Regions from separate parts of the Bacillus sp. PK3-037 genome, predicted to be linked through region 1. Evidence: riboswitches for the same ligand, from Rfam matches in the RefSeq annotation. Region 1 holds a riboswitch; each other region holds the start of a gene.
The links. Region 1 has a riboswitch for thiamine pyrophosphate ahead of thiC (phosphomethylpyrimidine synthase ThiC). Riboswitches for the same ligand answer to the same signal wherever they lie in the genome.
Positions count from the first base shown of each region.

Region 2: it holds a riboswitch for thiamine pyrophosphate, as region 1 does, so the genes downstream of both, tenA (thiaminase II) here and thiC (phosphomethylpyrimidine synthase ThiC) in region 1, are expected to answer to the same signal.
Region 3: it holds a riboswitch for thiamine pyrophosphate, as region 1 does, so the genes downstream of both, M1D69_RS13865 (YkoF family thiamine/hydroxymethylpyrimidine-binding protein) here and thiC (phosphomethylpyrimidine synthase ThiC) in region 1, are expected to answer to the same signal.
Region 4: it holds a riboswitch for thiamine pyrophosphate, as region 1 does, so the genes downstream of both, M1D69_RS12725 (acetylornithine deacetylase) here and thiC (phosphomethylpyrimidine synthase ThiC) in region 1, are expected to answer to the same signal.

Region 1 is NZ_CP096408.1:3,174,525-3,178,471, forward strand. Features, by position in the region: gene thiC (phosphomethylpyrimidine synthase ThiC) at 1-1,671, opposite strand, end outside; TPP riboswitch at 1,804-1,911, opposite strand; gene M1D69_RS16365 (Type 1 glutamine amidotransferase-like domain-containing protein) at 1,980-2,672, opposite strand; gene M1D69_RS16370 (spore coat protein) at 2,774-2,998, shown strand; gene M1D69_RS16375 (spore coat protein) at 2,995-3,354, shown strand; gene M1D69_RS16380 (zinc-dependent alcohol dehydrogenase) at 3,375-3,947, shown strand, end outside.
Region 2 is NZ_CP096408.1:2,878,483-2,882,429, forward strand. Features, by position in the region: gene thiS (sulfur carrier protein ThiS) at 1-124, opposite strand, end outside; gene thiO (glycine oxidase ThiO) at 124-1,233, opposite strand; gene tenI (thiazole tautomerase TenI) at 1,217-1,834, opposite strand; gene tenA (thiaminase II) at 1,812-2,519, opposite strand; TPP riboswitch at 2,600-2,708, opposite strand; gene M1D69_RS14855 (monovalent cation:proton antiporter family protein) at 2,771-3,947, opposite strand, start outside.
Region 3 is NZ_CP096408.1:2,713,931-2,717,877, reverse strand. Features, by position in the region: gene M1D69_RS13875 (ABC transporter ATP-binding protein) at 1-695, opposite strand, end outside; gene M1D69_RS13870 (ECF transporter S component) at 682-1,281, opposite strand; gene M1D69_RS13865 (YkoF family thiamine/hydroxymethylpyrimidine-binding protein) at 1,278-1,883, opposite strand; TPP riboswitch at 1,980-2,091, opposite strand; gene M1D69_RS13860 (response regulator transcription factor) at 2,193-2,879, shown strand; gene M1D69_RS13855 (ATP-binding protein) at 2,883-3,947, shown strand, end outside.
Region 4 is NZ_CP096408.1:2,496,228-2,500,174, forward strand. Features, by position in the region: gene pgeF (peptidoglycan editing factor PgeF) at 1-128, opposite strand, end outside; gene M1D69_RS12720 (YlmC/YmxH family sporulation protein) at 290-535, opposite strand; gene M1D69_RS12725 (acetylornithine deacetylase) at 618-1,898, opposite strand; TPP riboswitch at 1,990-2,092, opposite strand; gene M1D69_RS12730 (ABC transporter ATP-binding protein) at 2,101-2,895, opposite strand; gene sigG (RNA polymerase sporulation sigma factor SigG) at 3,052-3,834, opposite strand.

The DNA of each region.
Region 1 (3,947 bases):
ATCACGGATATCCTGAGAAATTCTCATGCTGCAAAATTTCGGCCCGCACATCGAACAGAAATGAGCCGTTTTCGCCCCTTCAGCAGGCAGGGTCTCATCATGATATTCAAGCGCTCTTTCCGGATCAAGCGACAGGTTAAATTGGTCTCGCCAGCGGAATTCAAAGCGGGCTTTTGATAAAGCGTCATCTCGTTTTTGCGCTCCCGGATGCCCTTTTGCAAGGTCAGCCGCATGCGCCGCAATTTTGTATGTAATAACCCCTTCCCGCACATCTTCACGGTTTGGCAGCCCCAGATGCTCCTTCGGCGTCACATAACAAAGCATGGCCGTACCGTACCAGCCGATCATCGCCGCTCCGATCGCTGATGTAATGTGGTCATAACCCGGTGCAATATCCGTCGTCAGCGGTCCTAGCGTGTAAAAAGGCGCTTCTTTACAGATTTCCATTTGTTTATCGACGTTCTCCTTGATTTTATGCATCGGCACATGACCCGGCCCCTCAATCATCACCTGAACATCATGCTTCCAGGCAATTTGCGTGAGTTCTCCAAGCGTCTCTAATTCAGCAAACTGCGCTTCGTCATTGGCATCGGCAATTGACCCTGGGCGAAGCCCGTCTCCAAGAGAAAAGGCAATATCATATGTTTTCATAATTTCACAGATTTCTTCAAAATGAGTATACAGAAAGCTTTCCTGATGATGAGCCAGACACCACTGTGCCATAATCGCTCCTCCGCGTGACACAATTCCCGTTGTCCGTTTAGCAGTTAGCGGCACATATCGCAGCAAAACACCCGCGTGAATCGTAAAATAATCCACACCCTGTTCAGCCTGCTCAATCAGCGTGTCACGGTAAATTTCCCATGTTAAATCCTCCGCTACACCGTTTACTTTTTCAAGCGCTTGATAGATCGGAACGGTGCCAACAGGAACCGGGCAATTTCGGATAATCCATTCACGCGTCGTATGAATGTCTTTCCCTGTGGAAAGATCCATCATCGTATCTGCTCCCCAGCGAATTGCCCACGTCATTTTTTCCACTTCTTCTTCAATCGAAGATGTAACCGCTGAATTCCCGATATTCGCATTAATTTTCACATGGAAATTTCGGCCGATAATCATTGGTTCACTTTCCGGATGATTAATATTTGCTGGAATAATCGCCCGGCCGCTGGCTACTTCCTCTCTGACAAATTCGGGAGTCACATGCTCACGAATAGCGATAAACTCCATTTCAGGGGTAATCATCCCCTTTTTCGCATAATGCATTTGAGTGACATTTTGACCCGTTTTCGCCCGCAGCGGCTTCCGCTTTAATCCGGGATAGCTTACATGAGGGTTAGCCTTTTTATAGCCGTTGTCTTCTGGCTTCACAGCACGTCCATCGTATTCCTCAACATCGCCGCGCCCAGTGATCCACTTGTGGCGAAGCGGTTTTAAACCTTCTTGAATATTAATTTTTACATCGGGGTCCGTATACGGTCCGCTTGTATCATAGACACGAACCGGCGCGTTTTCCTCTTCGCCGAATGATCCTGTCGTCGGACTGAGTTCGATTTCTCTCATCGGCACTTGAATATCCGGCGAAGCCCCCTCTACATATACTTTTTTACTCCCTGAAAAACTCGACATAATGGAAATGTTGGCTTGCTGCACTGAATGATTTTGCATCACTTATCCTTCCCCTCTCTTTGTTTGAAAGGACAAAATCAAGCCCATAACCAGCACAAAAAACCGGATTCAATTGAATGAACCCGGTTACAGTCAGAAAGAAACATATTATTGCAGTATTCAGCAATAATAAAAACAATTCCTCTACTTCCCCACGCTGGTACGAACCAGATCAGGTCCAAAGGGTTAAGAAGCATATCTTCTCTCTCAGCCCGTCAGCGGGCACCCCCAGTAACTATTAATTTCGCACTTATCGTATCATAAAAACAAACTGAAAAAAAGAGCAATGTATAAAATATTCAGCAAATTCAAGACAAATATGTAATCGGCAATGCTCTTTCAGAGATTTCATTTTCATGAAGCACCACCCGATACGCTTTTGCATCAGATCTTGAACTCACAGCCTGAAAAAACTGATCATCAATAAAATGAAGAGCTGCTCCATCATCCGCTGCATAACCGCTGCTCAACGCTTTCGCTGATATCATGTGATGATATGCAGGTCTCCGATCCTTTTCACCATCATAATGAGGACAAAAACTGCCTTGCAAAAAACCCAAGCTTTTCAAACCGGTCAGCGGTCCGGCAGAATCCGTCACACCTTCTTCAAACCAGCAGATCGCACCTGCACTTAATCCCGCTAAAATAATCCCGTTCTCCCAAGCTTTTTTCAATATGTGATCCAGTCCCCACTCCTTCCACAGCACCAGCAAATTTCTTGTATTTCCCCCGCCGACATAAATCACATCTTTCTCCATAATAAAGGAGGCTAAATCTGTTGTCGGCGGCTTAAATAAAGACAAATGAGACGGGTCACAATCAAGCTTTTGAAAAGCATGATAAAACCGCTGAACATAATTCTCCGCATCCCCGCTTGCCGTTGGCAAAAAACAAATGCGAGGTGAGGGCTGCTTTGATTGATTAATGATAAATTGATCAAGAACGAGATGATCTGGTTCCATTGAAAAACCTCCGCCGCCCATCGCAATAATCTGTTTCATCATTCGACTCCCCCAAGAAAATATTTTACCCATTATAGCACTTTCGCATAAAAGCATGATACAAGGTAAAAATACCTTTGAATCAGGAGGTGACCGAAAAAATGGAACAAGACCGTTTGGCAAACCACGAAACAGTTGATTTACACGAAATCCTCAACTTCAAAACCGTATGTTTACTTAAATCAAAAATGATGCAGGGACTGGTGTTCGATCAGGAACTGAGAGCCCTTATGGAGAAGGATGTACAGCAGTCTGTACGGGACGTAACTGAGCTTCAGAGCCTCTATCAAAAGGCCCCGACAATAACAGGAGGTGACTGTCATTGAACGATTTCTTAGACCCGAAAAACGCAAAAGGCATGCCTGACCTTACTGATTCAGCACTTGCCCTCGATTTCTTAATTTCCGTAAAAACCGGTATCAAAAATTATGCTGTCGCCATCACGGAAACCGCAAGCCCAGAACTCAGAACAGCATTGCGCAATCAATTGGACGCCGCTATTTACCTGCACGGAGAATTATCACAGCTCATGATGGAAAAAGGCTGGCTTTTCCCTTCTGACTTGGACAAACAATTTCAAATCGATATGAAATCAGCACAAACAGCCGTTGATATCGCCGGGCTAAAACTTTTCCCCGATCACACGAACCGTCTCGGAACATTCGCAACGCCCGATCACTAAACAATAAGGAGACATTATGAATGAAAGCTGTTACGTATCAAGGCATTAAAGACGTCCGCGTCAAAGAGGTAAAAGCGCCAGAAATCAAAAAACCTGATGATATCATCGTCAAACTGACAACCACAGCAATCTGCGGATCTGATTTACACCTAATTCACGGCATGGTTCCCAATTTTCCTGAAGATTATATCATCGGCCATGAACCAATGGGCATTGTTGAAGAAACAGGCCCCGACGTTCACAAGGTTAAAAAAGGCGATCGTGTCATCATACCGTTTAACGTCAGCTGCGGCGAATGTTTTTTCTGCAAAAACCAGCTTGAAAGCCAATGTGACAATTCAAATGCAAACGGCGAAGTCGGCGCTTATTTTGGCTATTCAGACTCAGCAGGCGGCTATCCCGGAGGCCAGGCTGAATACATGCGCGTCCCCTATGCTAACTTCACTCCCTTTAAACTGCCTGATGACTGTGAAGTAGAAGATGAGAAATTGGTATTGCTTTCAGACGCTATGTCGACAGCCTATTGGAGCGTAGACAACGCAGGAGTAAAAGAGGGAGATACCGTCATTATTCTCGGCTGCGGTCCTGTCGGG
Region 2 (3,947 bases), 300 kb from region 1:
CGATAATTTCATTATTTCTTTCAACGATCACGATTTTATTTTCAAGCTGATAAGACGCAAGCAGATCCTGAATCGTACCTGTGTCTCTATCCCACTCAACTAGTTTACCGTTCAGCTGAAGCATCATATCTGAACCGCCTCCTTGCGATCAATTCGAAAGGCGTGCAGCCAGTCTGTCTTGACCTCTTTATTCATCATGAGATCACCGATTAAAGCACCCGTTGCAGGAGCAAGCAGAATCCCGTTTCTGAAATGGCCCGCCGCAAATAAAATGCGGCTGTCCTCAGGGTGTCTTCCAATGTATGGTTTTCCGTCCTTTGTCCCCGGACGCAGTCCCGCCCAAAAACGATCAACCTTCATATTCTGAATCGCCGGCAGCATCGTTTTCGCTTTTTCCATAACCGACTGAAGTCCGCCAAGATCCGGCTTATCGCTCCAATCACCAGGTTTCATCGTCGCGCCGACAACCAGTCTGCCGCTTTTTCTCGGTACAATATAGCAATGATCATGATAAAGTGTTTTTGTCAGCGGAATATCATCATTCCAAACAGACAGGCACTCTCCTTTTACAGGAAAAAATAACTGGTTCAACCCGAGCTGTTTAAAAAACATCCCGCTCCAGACCCCGCTGGCAATCACGACATGGTCCGCATGCACGTCACCGGACGCTGTTTTGACCAAAATGGATTCACCGCCACGCGTCACATCGAGAACGGGAGTATGCTCAAAAATTTCCGTACCAAGCGCTTTAGCCGATTTAGCGTATGCCTTGCATACAAAATAAGGCTCAACATGAACATCGTCCTGAATAAAGCTCGCCCCGTAAATCTCACCGGCCGTATACGGCTCTTTTTCCAGCACTTCTTCTTTTGTATGCCAGCTGACAGAATCCAAATCGTCCATCCGTCTCAGGCGTGACACGTCTTCTTCGGAGAATGCAAGCTTAAACATACCGCCATCATGCCTTCTGATATCAATGCCGGATAATGCAAACAGCTCCTCTCCAAGACTCTGATACAAACGCTGACTGTGCATGGCGAAATCAAAAAACGCATCCCGCTCCTCGCACTCGGCATGGGCGCCAAGCATCCCTGCCGCGGAGCTTGTTGTTCTGCCGCCGATTGTTCCGCTTTCAAGCAATGAGGTGTTTTTCTTTTCTTTTGCCAACTGATAAGCTATCGCGGAACCAATAATTCCGCCTCCAATGACAACTGCATCATAATGCCTTTTCATACTGAATCTCCTTTAGCTTGCGGGAATATCGTCTGGCAGCTTCCAAAGGATCATCGGAAGAAAAAATTCCGGACATGACAGCGATACCGTCTGAACCTGCTTGTTTCACTTCTCTTAATCTGGCAGGTGTCATTCCGCCAATTGCAATAACCGGAATCGAGATCCTCTGTTTGATTTCTGAAAGCAAAGACACGCCTCTGCCCTCAAAGCCTTGTTTGCAATCCGTTTCATACACATGGCCGAACAAAACATAATCAGCGTCTTCCTTTTCTGCCTGAAGCGCTTCCTCCAGTGAATGCACCGATCGCCCAATGTGCAGGTGAGGAAATCTGGCTCTTACTTGTTTCGGCGAAAAGCTGCTGCTCGGCAGCTGAACGCGATGAATATTTGAAAAAAGCGCAATATCAACCCGGCCATTCATCACCAGCTTTTGCTTATCAACACCGCCTTCAGAAATAAGCTCCAGCAGTTTCAAAATGTCAGCCGCCGATTTAGACCGTTCACGAATATGGATGAAATCAACCTCATCCTGAATGGCTATAATTGATCTCGCTAGATCTTTAACCGGCTTGCGGTCATCAGTTATGGCGTGCAGCTCCAAGCCCTTCCACCTCTTTTACGCCGCTGTCTGACCAGCCTTCTTTTCGATAAGCCATACCCCAGAACTGATATTCATAATAGCTCGAAATAACGAAATTCTCTTTCATCTTGGCGCGCACTTCCTCCGTGCTGTTTTCCGCCAGCTCATCCAGGCGGTTAATTTGTTCTTCCACCTGCTGTCTGAACCAGTCACCGCCGTATGTGCTAATCCACTTCTGGTAAATCGGATGCCCCGGATCACATGTCAGCAATTTCTCACCAACCTCATAATAAAGCCAATAGCACGGGAGAAGAGCTGCCAAGATTTCTGCAAAGTTCCCGCTCAAAACCGAACGGTACATATGGGATGTATAGGAGTAAGCGGTAGGAGATGGCTTAAATGACTTCCGTTCTTCCTCACTGATTTCCAAAAGCTCCGTAAACTCGCGATGAAGCGCCATCTCCGCTTCATATGTACCTTGAGCATGGCTGGCCATACGTCCCGTTGTATAAAGGTCCTTCGCATAAGCGGCTCCGAACGATTGCACCTTTGCAAAATGAGTTAAATAGTAAGAATCCTGAAGCACGTAATATTTAAAGCGGTCGATCGGTAGGGTTCCGTCACCGATCCCCTGAACAAATGGATGGACAAAGCTGCCTTCCCACCATTCTGCGGCTGCACTGCGGCATTCTTCTGAAAACTTCACACGTCATTCCCCCTGTCTGATAATAAAAAAACCACTTTCCCGCAAGGAAAAGTGGTTTGGAATTGGCATAGTTATATAACACAAATACCGCTCCACTTCCCTACGCAGGTCTGAACCTGTTCAAGTTATGAGGGTCTAAAAGTCACACTTTTATCTCAGCCCTTATAAAGGACACCCCTAGTGGTTTTACGAATACATATTGAATTGTTCTGCACCTCTATATTAACACGAATCCTTATTTGGTCAAGATATTATCCTTCCAATGTTTTCTTAAGATCCGTTACGTACCCGCGTGATCCGGTGACAATTAAGCGGTCTCCGATTTTCAGTCTTGTATCGCCGTGAGGAACGATGCTGTCCACACCCCGGAAAATCCTGACAAAAATCACGTCGCCTGTTAAAGGGAATTCACGGAGAATCACGCCATCGTATTTGCTGTTTTCCATATTAATTTGATACAGCGAAGACTCCTGGTTCGTAAGCAGTTTCATGACGCCAGGCGCTTCTATCAGCGCGCGAAGCAGCGTTTTGGTCGACAGCAAGATGGAAAAGATGCTGATGCCCTGCTCTTTCAATTTCGCTTCGTTCTCCGGTGATCCGGTGCTGGCAATGACTCTTTCTGTTCCTTTTTCTTTGGCGTATAGTGCGATGTCCGTATTCATGTCTTCATCCCCTGTCGCCACCACAAGGATTTCTGTATCAAATATACCGAGCGATTCAAGGGTTTGATGCTCATAATCAGAAATCGTTTCGACGGAAAATACTGAGTCTGACAGCTTTTCCTCAGCGTTTTCTTGATAAACGTGCACGACACGCACTTCATACTCGTTCTCAGGCAATTCAAGTGTCACAGGCAGTGTCATTTGATTAGCGCCGATAAATGTGATCTTCTTTTTCTCCTCCGGCTGCTCCTGTTTTTTGTACAGCTTTTTAAAACCGACCGGCGTAAAAATACTTGCAATAACCGCCACCAGCGTAAGCGCTCCTGACATATTCGCGCTGATGACATGAAGCTGCTGGCCGATTGTCGCGGCTGCAATCACAAGAGAAAGCGTTGATGTCAGCAGGAAACCAGACGCCAATATCGTGCGGTTATCATACCATTTCTTCAAGTACAGGACAGGAAGAATTTTGCTTACTAGCAGCGCCATAAGCAGCAGCGGAATCATCACTAAAATTTTCGGGTCCTGAAAAAGTGTCCAAATATCCAATTTTACACCGACCATCACAAAGAAAATCGGTATTAAGAACCCGTAGCCGAAGGAATCAAGCTGCTGAACCAGTTCCTTGTTCGGCGAGAGCAAGGAAACAAGCACGCCCGCTAAGAAAGCGCCGAGAATATTTTCTGCCCCCAGTGATTCAGACAGAGCCACCAGTACGATAATTAAGGTGAAAATAGCACGAGTACCGATCTGGATCGTCCCTTTT
Region 3 (3,947 bases), 460 kb from region 1:
CCGTCTAAGGCTTTCTTGCCTGCTCCATCCAGTACGATTGTTCTTTCAACCCAAGGCGCCCACTCATCAAGCTGATGTTCGATCACGAGAAGGCCGAAGCCTTTTTCCTGCTGAAGCTCTTTGATCATTTGAACGAACTCCCGTGCTGAATAAGGGTCTAAAAGGGAAGTCGGTTCATCCAGAATAATCGTCTCAGGCTGCATCGCCAAAATACAGGCGAGCGCGACTTTTTGCTTCAGTCCCCCTGACAGAGTGGAAATCGTTTTTTCCTTTACATGAGTGATATGTAATTTTTCCAGAACGTCATCAATTTTCTTCACCATTTCTTCTTGGGGGACTTGCAGATTTTCCAATCCAAAGGCGATTTCATCCTCTACTGTCAGCATACAAAACTGCTGATCAGGGTCCTGAAAGACGACTCCGACATGCTGAGCGATTGTTTCAGAGGTTTCAGCGTCAGTGATCGGTTTTTGAAATAAGAATACATGCCCAGACAGCATCCCGTCGCAAGCTTCAGGGTAAAGCCCGTTTAAACAGAGGGCAAGCGAGCTTTTTCCGCACCCGCTCGGCCCTAACAATAAAGCGCATTCTCCTTTTTGGAGCTCAAACGTTATATCCTGAAAAATCGGTTTCTCGTTTTCTTCATATGAAAAGCTAAGCCGGTCAACCGAAAGCAACTTGTTATAGGCTTGCATGATTTGATACCCGTTTCCGTTTCTTTTTCAGTTCCTTTCCGAGTGCCATTCCGTTTAAGACACCCGTATATGCGAGAGAATCGCTGACAGCTTTTCCGAGAAGGCCGGCCAGGACCGCACCTGAAACGAGACGGATCACAAGCATAATGAGCAGATAGCCTGGTGAGTACGCCGCATAACCGGAAACAAAGAAATCATAAATAAAGCTGGACACCGAAGACCCCATACCCGCCAGAAGCAGCACAGGAAGGGAATATGCTTTCCAGCGTGTCACAAGAAATACAGCTTCTGCTCCGAGACCTTGAACAATGCCGATCACGATAACCATCGGGCCTGAAGGATTTCCCAGCAAACATTCAACGAGAGCTGCGATGATTTCTGAAACAAGGGCCGCGCCCGGTTTACGAATGATGTACGCGGCAATCACCGACACGATAAACCAAATGCCGTAAATCGGTTCATAAGCGATGGGCCCGAACATCCCTGCAAGTACGTTTCCGAAATGGGTGAATACTAAATAAACAATGCCAAAAACAATACTGATAACAGACATGATAACAATTTCTTTTACTTTCCAGCTTTTCATTTTATCCCTGCTTTCTGTTTTCTTGATGGACTGTTTGCCGAGAAGTTCACGGTCATGGTGACATGGGCTGTTTGCTGATTTGCCATGCGGAAAGCGTCTTCCAGTGTCTGGAACACGTCGTGTGCATCTCCGTCTAGCTCACTTGCGTAATGAACACCCTGTACAAAGGTGCCGTCAGCCTTAGCGATTTCAACAGCTTTTATGATGATGTCCATATAATTCGGCTCATTCATCGGATACAGTGCAAATTGGCATGGAGCCTCTGCTTTCAGGTCGTGAACAGATTCTTCATTGACTCGCTTTTCATCTGCTTTCAGATATGTATCTCCTTGGGTATCGCCCGGGCAGCCGATGGAAAACGTCCCGTTCATGACAATGTGCTTTTCGCTATTTGCTGCATACAGGTAGATGGCTTTAGCGGCGTCGAATACATGAGCGATCGATCCGCGCAAAACTGTGCTGATATGATCGGTCTTTGTCCAAACCTTTGACGTATCCGTTTTTTTTAGCGCGGACTTGATCACACTGATAAAATCATCTGTCATCGGGTATAAAGAGAACCGAAATCCGGCGATTCTGCTTGTGCCGCATAAGTTGTCCATTTCTCTGACCTCCTGTTTTTTTGGTGAAATAAAAAACTGCATATCCTTAGGGAATATGCAGTCATAGATCGAGTAAGCGCACAAAAAAATACACCTTTCGGTCAACCTGCACTTCCCCACGCTGGTATTATCCAGATCGGGTCATAAGGGATCAAAGCGCGATTTTGCGCGCTTTATCTCAGCCATAACAGCACCCCTAGTGCTTTCCGTATACAATTTTTTATTTTGACATCATAATAGATGATAAGAATCATTTTGTAAACAATGAAATCATTTTTTTCATATAGGAACATGAGAGGATGATCGGAATTGGAAAAAGGGCACATCTTAATTGTAGAAGATGAAGAAAAAATCGCGAGGGTCCTTCAGCTTGAATTGGAATATGAAGGATACAGCGTCACCATCAAACATAATGGCTCTGAAGGACTTAACGCGGCCACGGAAGGTTCGTATTCCCTATTGCTGCTCGATGTCATGCTGCCAGGGTTGAGCGGGCTTGAAGTGCTGCGCCGGTTGAGGAAAACGGATCAAGAGACACCGGTTATTTTATTAACAGCCCGCGACAGCGTTCCAGATAAGGTAACGGGGCTTGACATCGGTGCGAATGACTATGTTACCAAGCCGTTTGAAATAGAAGAATTGCTTGCCAGAATCAGAGCGGCACTACGCCAAACCGGAAGCAAAACAGAGGATATCGGCACATTTTTGACATATGACGATTTGCAGGTGAACGAGAAAACACGTGAAGTCAGACGGGGAGACAAAGAGGTTGAATTAACGCCCCGGGAATTTGATTTGCTCGTCTATATGCTGAAGCATCCGCAGCAAGTGCTGACGAGAGAGCAAATTCTCAGCTCTGTATGGGGGTTTGATTACCTCGGAGATACAAATGTCGTCGACGTGTACATAAGATATATCAGAAAAAAATTGGACTATCCTTACGAAAAACAGCTGATTCACACCGTACGCGGGGTCGGCTATACCATTAAGGGGTAAATGATGAAGCTGAAGACAAAGATTCATCTTTATACATCCATTTGGCTGTTGATTTTATTAGTGTTGGTCCATACTGCGGTCTATCTCATTTTTTCATCGGCACTCACCTCAAAGGATGCGGCCCGTCTTGCCGATGAAACGGACAATATCGCCGAAGCTCTGCATACCGCCGAAACACAAGGAGTGGCTTTGCAGGATATGCTGCAGGCCTATCTTCCGGCAAACGGAATGGTGCGGGTAGTGAATGCGGATCGGAAAGCCGTCATGACCATCACAAAGGAAAAAGTATATAAAGACTTCCCTCTTTCTTTTCACAGCGGGGAAACGACAGACGTGACAAAGCATGAAGGCAAACTGTTTGCAGCAGCATCTGTCCCGGTCATTTGGACAGACGGACAAGTCGTATCTCTTCAGCTCGTGGAAAGGCTGGAGCATACAGGAGAGAGTCTTCTTCTGCTAAGAATCATCTTAATTGCGGCCAGCGTGGCTGTCTGTATCGCTTCCTTCTTTGCCGGCAGCTTACTCGCCCGCCATATCACCAATCCAATCAGACAATTGGTGACAACGATGAAAGACATACAGAGAGAAAAAGCATTCAAAACAATTTCTTTGGAAGGACAGTCGCATGACGAACTGTATCAAATGGGGCTGACCTTTAATGAGATGGCGAGCATGCTGAAAGAGCACTACGACAAACAGCAGCAATTCGTCCAAGACGCTTCACACGAGCTGAAAACCCCGCTCACCATTATTGAAAGCTACAGCAATCTGATGAAACGCTGGGGGGCAAAAAAGCCTGAAGTGCTTGAGGAATCCATTGAAGCTATTCATTCAGAAGCGGTCCATATGAAAAAACTGACCAATCAGCTGCTTACGCTGGCCAAGACCCATAAAGAATTGGAGCTTGATCTGAAAACGGTTGACCTGATCGAAGTGTCGCGCGCCGTCATACAAACACTCCAGCCGGTTTATAAACGCGACATCTTTCTCGAGACGGACAAGGAGAATTTGCTTGTAACCGCAGATGAAGAACGCATAAAGCAGCTGCTGACGATTTTGCTTGATAAT
Region 4 (3,947 bases), 680 kb from region 1:
TGGCTGACACCGCCGTTTTTCGTAGTAAACCCAGCAATGACTTCCGCATCGTTTTGATTCGTTTGTTTCCAGTCTTGTATCATGAGTGTCGAGGGGGTGGTGAGACTGAATGGGTGATATGTATTCATGATGATCCAACCTTTCGACAAACATTTATAAGGCGTAATTTCCCACTTATTTTACCACATCTTTCTGCATTCGTTTAGCGCCGATTTACATATTTCATAAATGAAATGTGCCGGAAGAGTTCAGACTTCCGGCATTTGACAATCAGCGGCAAAAAAGCAGGTTAAGCATGGGATTCACTTAATCGGACTAAAATGACATCTTCTCCGATTTTAACTATATTTCGCCAAGGAATGACCATTTCCTCTTCCTTTCCAAAAAAACCGAGAACTTTTCCATTTCCCCCTAGTATAATCGCCTGAATTTTTCCTGTGGTGACATTGATATCAATATCACCGATGCTCCCTAATTTTTTTCCGTTAGAGACATTGACGACATCCTTTACTTGAAATTCTGAAATGCTGATCATCCCATCACGTCCTTTTTCGGTCCTTTTTTCTAGTATATGAACGGGCGGGCTGAACCTTGTCAGCAAGGAGAAATTTTCATGATCATTGTTCTTTTTTGCGGCTGCACCATCTTATGATGAACGTGAGCATGATTTTCGTATAATCTACGAGCTGCTTAATCGATACCTCTTCATTAACGGCATGAGCATTATATAAATCGCCCGGTCCGTATATCACGCTTGGAATACCGGCATTATAAAGCCATCCCCCATCTGTTACGGTTTGAGAAACGTCAATGACGGGGCGGTCCCGTTTGATCTCCTCGTGTGACGCCGTAAGGGCTAAAACGCCGGGATGAGCCGGATCAACTTCCAAGGCCGGAAAAATTTCGCCTCTTTCTTCAATCATTGAAGAGCCTCCCCATTTGAAGACAGGACGGTTTTCCCTCAGCCAAATATCACTGTCACTCAGCCTGTTGATGTAATCTTCTATTTCAGCAGCCACTTCTTCATGCGTTTCATTGGGATAAAAATGGACGGTAATCCATAATCGGCACTCATCCGCTATAAAGGCCGCATGTCTGCCTCCTTCTATAACAGCGGGATTAATGGTGTTTGTACCGGGGGTAAAGCCGGGATAGCTTTTCATAATGGCCCAATGTCGCTCCAGCTCACCGAGTCCAGAAATGATTTTTGCCATTTTTTCGATTGCGCTCGCCCCGAATGTTCCTCCGCCAGCGTGGATCATATTCCGTCTTGTTCCATCGTGAAACGTTTGATTGCTTTTTATTTCGATCCAGCCTGTAATCACTCCGCCTTGGCCTTGAATATGCATATCGCTCGTATCCGCCACAACTGCAAAGTCTGCGTGATAGCCCTTTTTGCAGCATTCAAGCGTGCCGGCCTCTCCGACTTCCTCCCCGATGACCGATTGCAGAATCAAATCGCCCGGGAGCTCAACGCCCGCTTCACGAATCAGCTTTAAAGCAAACAGCACACAGGCCATTCCGCCTTTCATATCTGAAGCGCCCCGGCCGATTAAGAAACCGTTTTTCTCACTGGGGCAAAATGGGTCATGCACCCAGTCCTCGCCCTCTTTTACCTCTGCCACATCGACATGCCCATTGATGATTAAACTTTGATAGGCGGCTGAATTTGTTCCTTTTAAAACACCCACAACATTGGGATCTCCTGGATAAACGTCCCATTTGTCGATGGAAAAGCCCCGTTCAAGCAAAAACTGCGCAATCCATGTTTGGATGCTGTCTGTATTTCTCGCAGGCGGCGCCGGTGTTTTAAAAGAAATCAGCGTTTTCGCAAGCTCAATGAGCTCGTCCTTTTGTTCTTCCGCTTTTTTTAGTAAAGACTCTACTTGATCAATCATGTTATCCGCTCCTATTTTTAATAAGAAAAAAGCCGTTTCATATTCATGAAACGGCTTAATAAAGAAAGCAGAGTGCAAGCTGCTGCATTCTCCGCTTTTTTCACCGCTTCCCTCCGCTGGTATGATCCAGATCAGGTCAATAAGGGTTGAGACAAGCGTCTCTCTCAGCTTCGAAAGCACCCCCAGGATGAATCGTATGTTGTTATGCATTTGTCACCGGCTCAGCTCTTGTTAAAAACGGGCGATCCTGATTCCAGAATACACGGATCGGCGTATCAAAAAAAGAAGAAAGTGATTCGTCTGTCAGCATGTCTTTCATTTGTCCTGACCTAAAAACTTTTCCCTTTTTTAACAAGAGGGCTTTATCAAAAATCGGCAAAATTTCTTCCGCATGATGTGTAACATAAAGAATAGACGGCGCATTTTCCCTGCTTGCAATGTGCGTAATCGTATCTAACAGTTTTTCCCGGGCGATAAAATCAAGTCCTGTAACTGGTTCGTCCAGTATAAGCAGCTCCGGATCAGCCATTAGCGCTCTTGCGATTAAAGCTCTTTGTTTCTCTCCCTGAGAAAGAGTTTCGTAGCGGCGGTCGGCATAATCAATGGCTCCTAAGTCCTCGAGCAGGGCAATCGCTTTTTCTCTGATTTCCGCACTTGGTGTTTCATACAAGCCAATCGAAGCATATGCCCCGCTTAGAGCAATTTCAAAAGCTGAATCTGCCGGATACAATTTTTGCTGAAGACCCGCTGAGACAAGGCCGATTTTTCGTCTGAGTTTATCTCCCAGCTCCGTTTTTCCGAATACATGACCAAGCACCTGCATCTCGCCTGCTGTCGGAAAATAGTAAGAGCATAACATATTTAACAGCGCGGTCTTCCCAGCTCCGTTTAATCCGTAAAGCACCCAATTCTCCTTTTCTTCTACTTTCCAGTGAATATCCTTTAGTATCCATTTTCCATTCCGTTTTAGTGAGACATTGTCAAGCTGCAAAATCATTGTGGTCCTCCTCTTTCCAAGCCGAATAATTATTTTAATTTTCACAAAACTGTGTACGGACTAGGATACCTTACTTTTTCGAAAACGTAAACCGCTCGTTTCCAAATAGAAAAGCCTTTAAAACAGAAATTGTTTTAAAGGCTTTCGGCGTGCATGCTATTGATGAATATTCTTATTCATTTGTTTAATTGCTGCCTTTTCCAGTCTGGACACCTGTGCCTGGGAAATGCCGATTTCTTCAGCTACTTCCATTTGCGTTTTTCCTTGGAAGAACCGTTTTCTTAAAATCATTTTTTCCCTCTCGTTCAGTCTTCTCATGCCTTCTTTCAAAGCCAGCTCTTCAATCCATTGTGTATCTTTGTTGCGTTCATCACTGATTTGATCCATGACATAAATCGGATCTCCGCCGTCATTGTAGATCGGTTCAAAAAGAGATACCGGATCTTGAATGGCGTCGAGTGCGAACACGATTTCTTCGTGCGGTACTTCAAGAACTTTGGCGATATCCTCTGCCGTCGGCTCCTTGCTTGTCTCACTGATTAACCGCTCTCTTACCTGAAGTGCCTTATATGCGATATCCCTGAGTGATCTCGAGACACGTATCGGGTTATTATCGCGCAAATACCTGCGGATTTCTCCGATAATCATAGGTACAGCGTATGTTGAAAACTTAACATTGTGGCTTAGATCAAAATTATCAATGGATTTCATTAGTCCGATGCAGCCGACTTGAAATAAGTCATCAACATACTCCCCTCTGTTATTAAATCTTTGAATGACACTTAAGACAAGACGCAAGTTCCCGTTTACAAGCTTTTCTCTGGCTGAATCATCACCTTCGTCCTGCAATTGCCTAAACAGCTTTCTCATCTCTTCATTCTTGAGTACGGGTAATTTGGAGGTATCCACCCCGCAGATTTCGACTTTATTTCTCGACACTTTTTTCCCTCCCTACAGGAGCTGCTGTACAACGTTAAGTATCTCCTCGGGTGGGAAAAATATGCACTGCACTCAAACCGAAAAATAGTCATAATTGGGAAATCCTTGTAGAA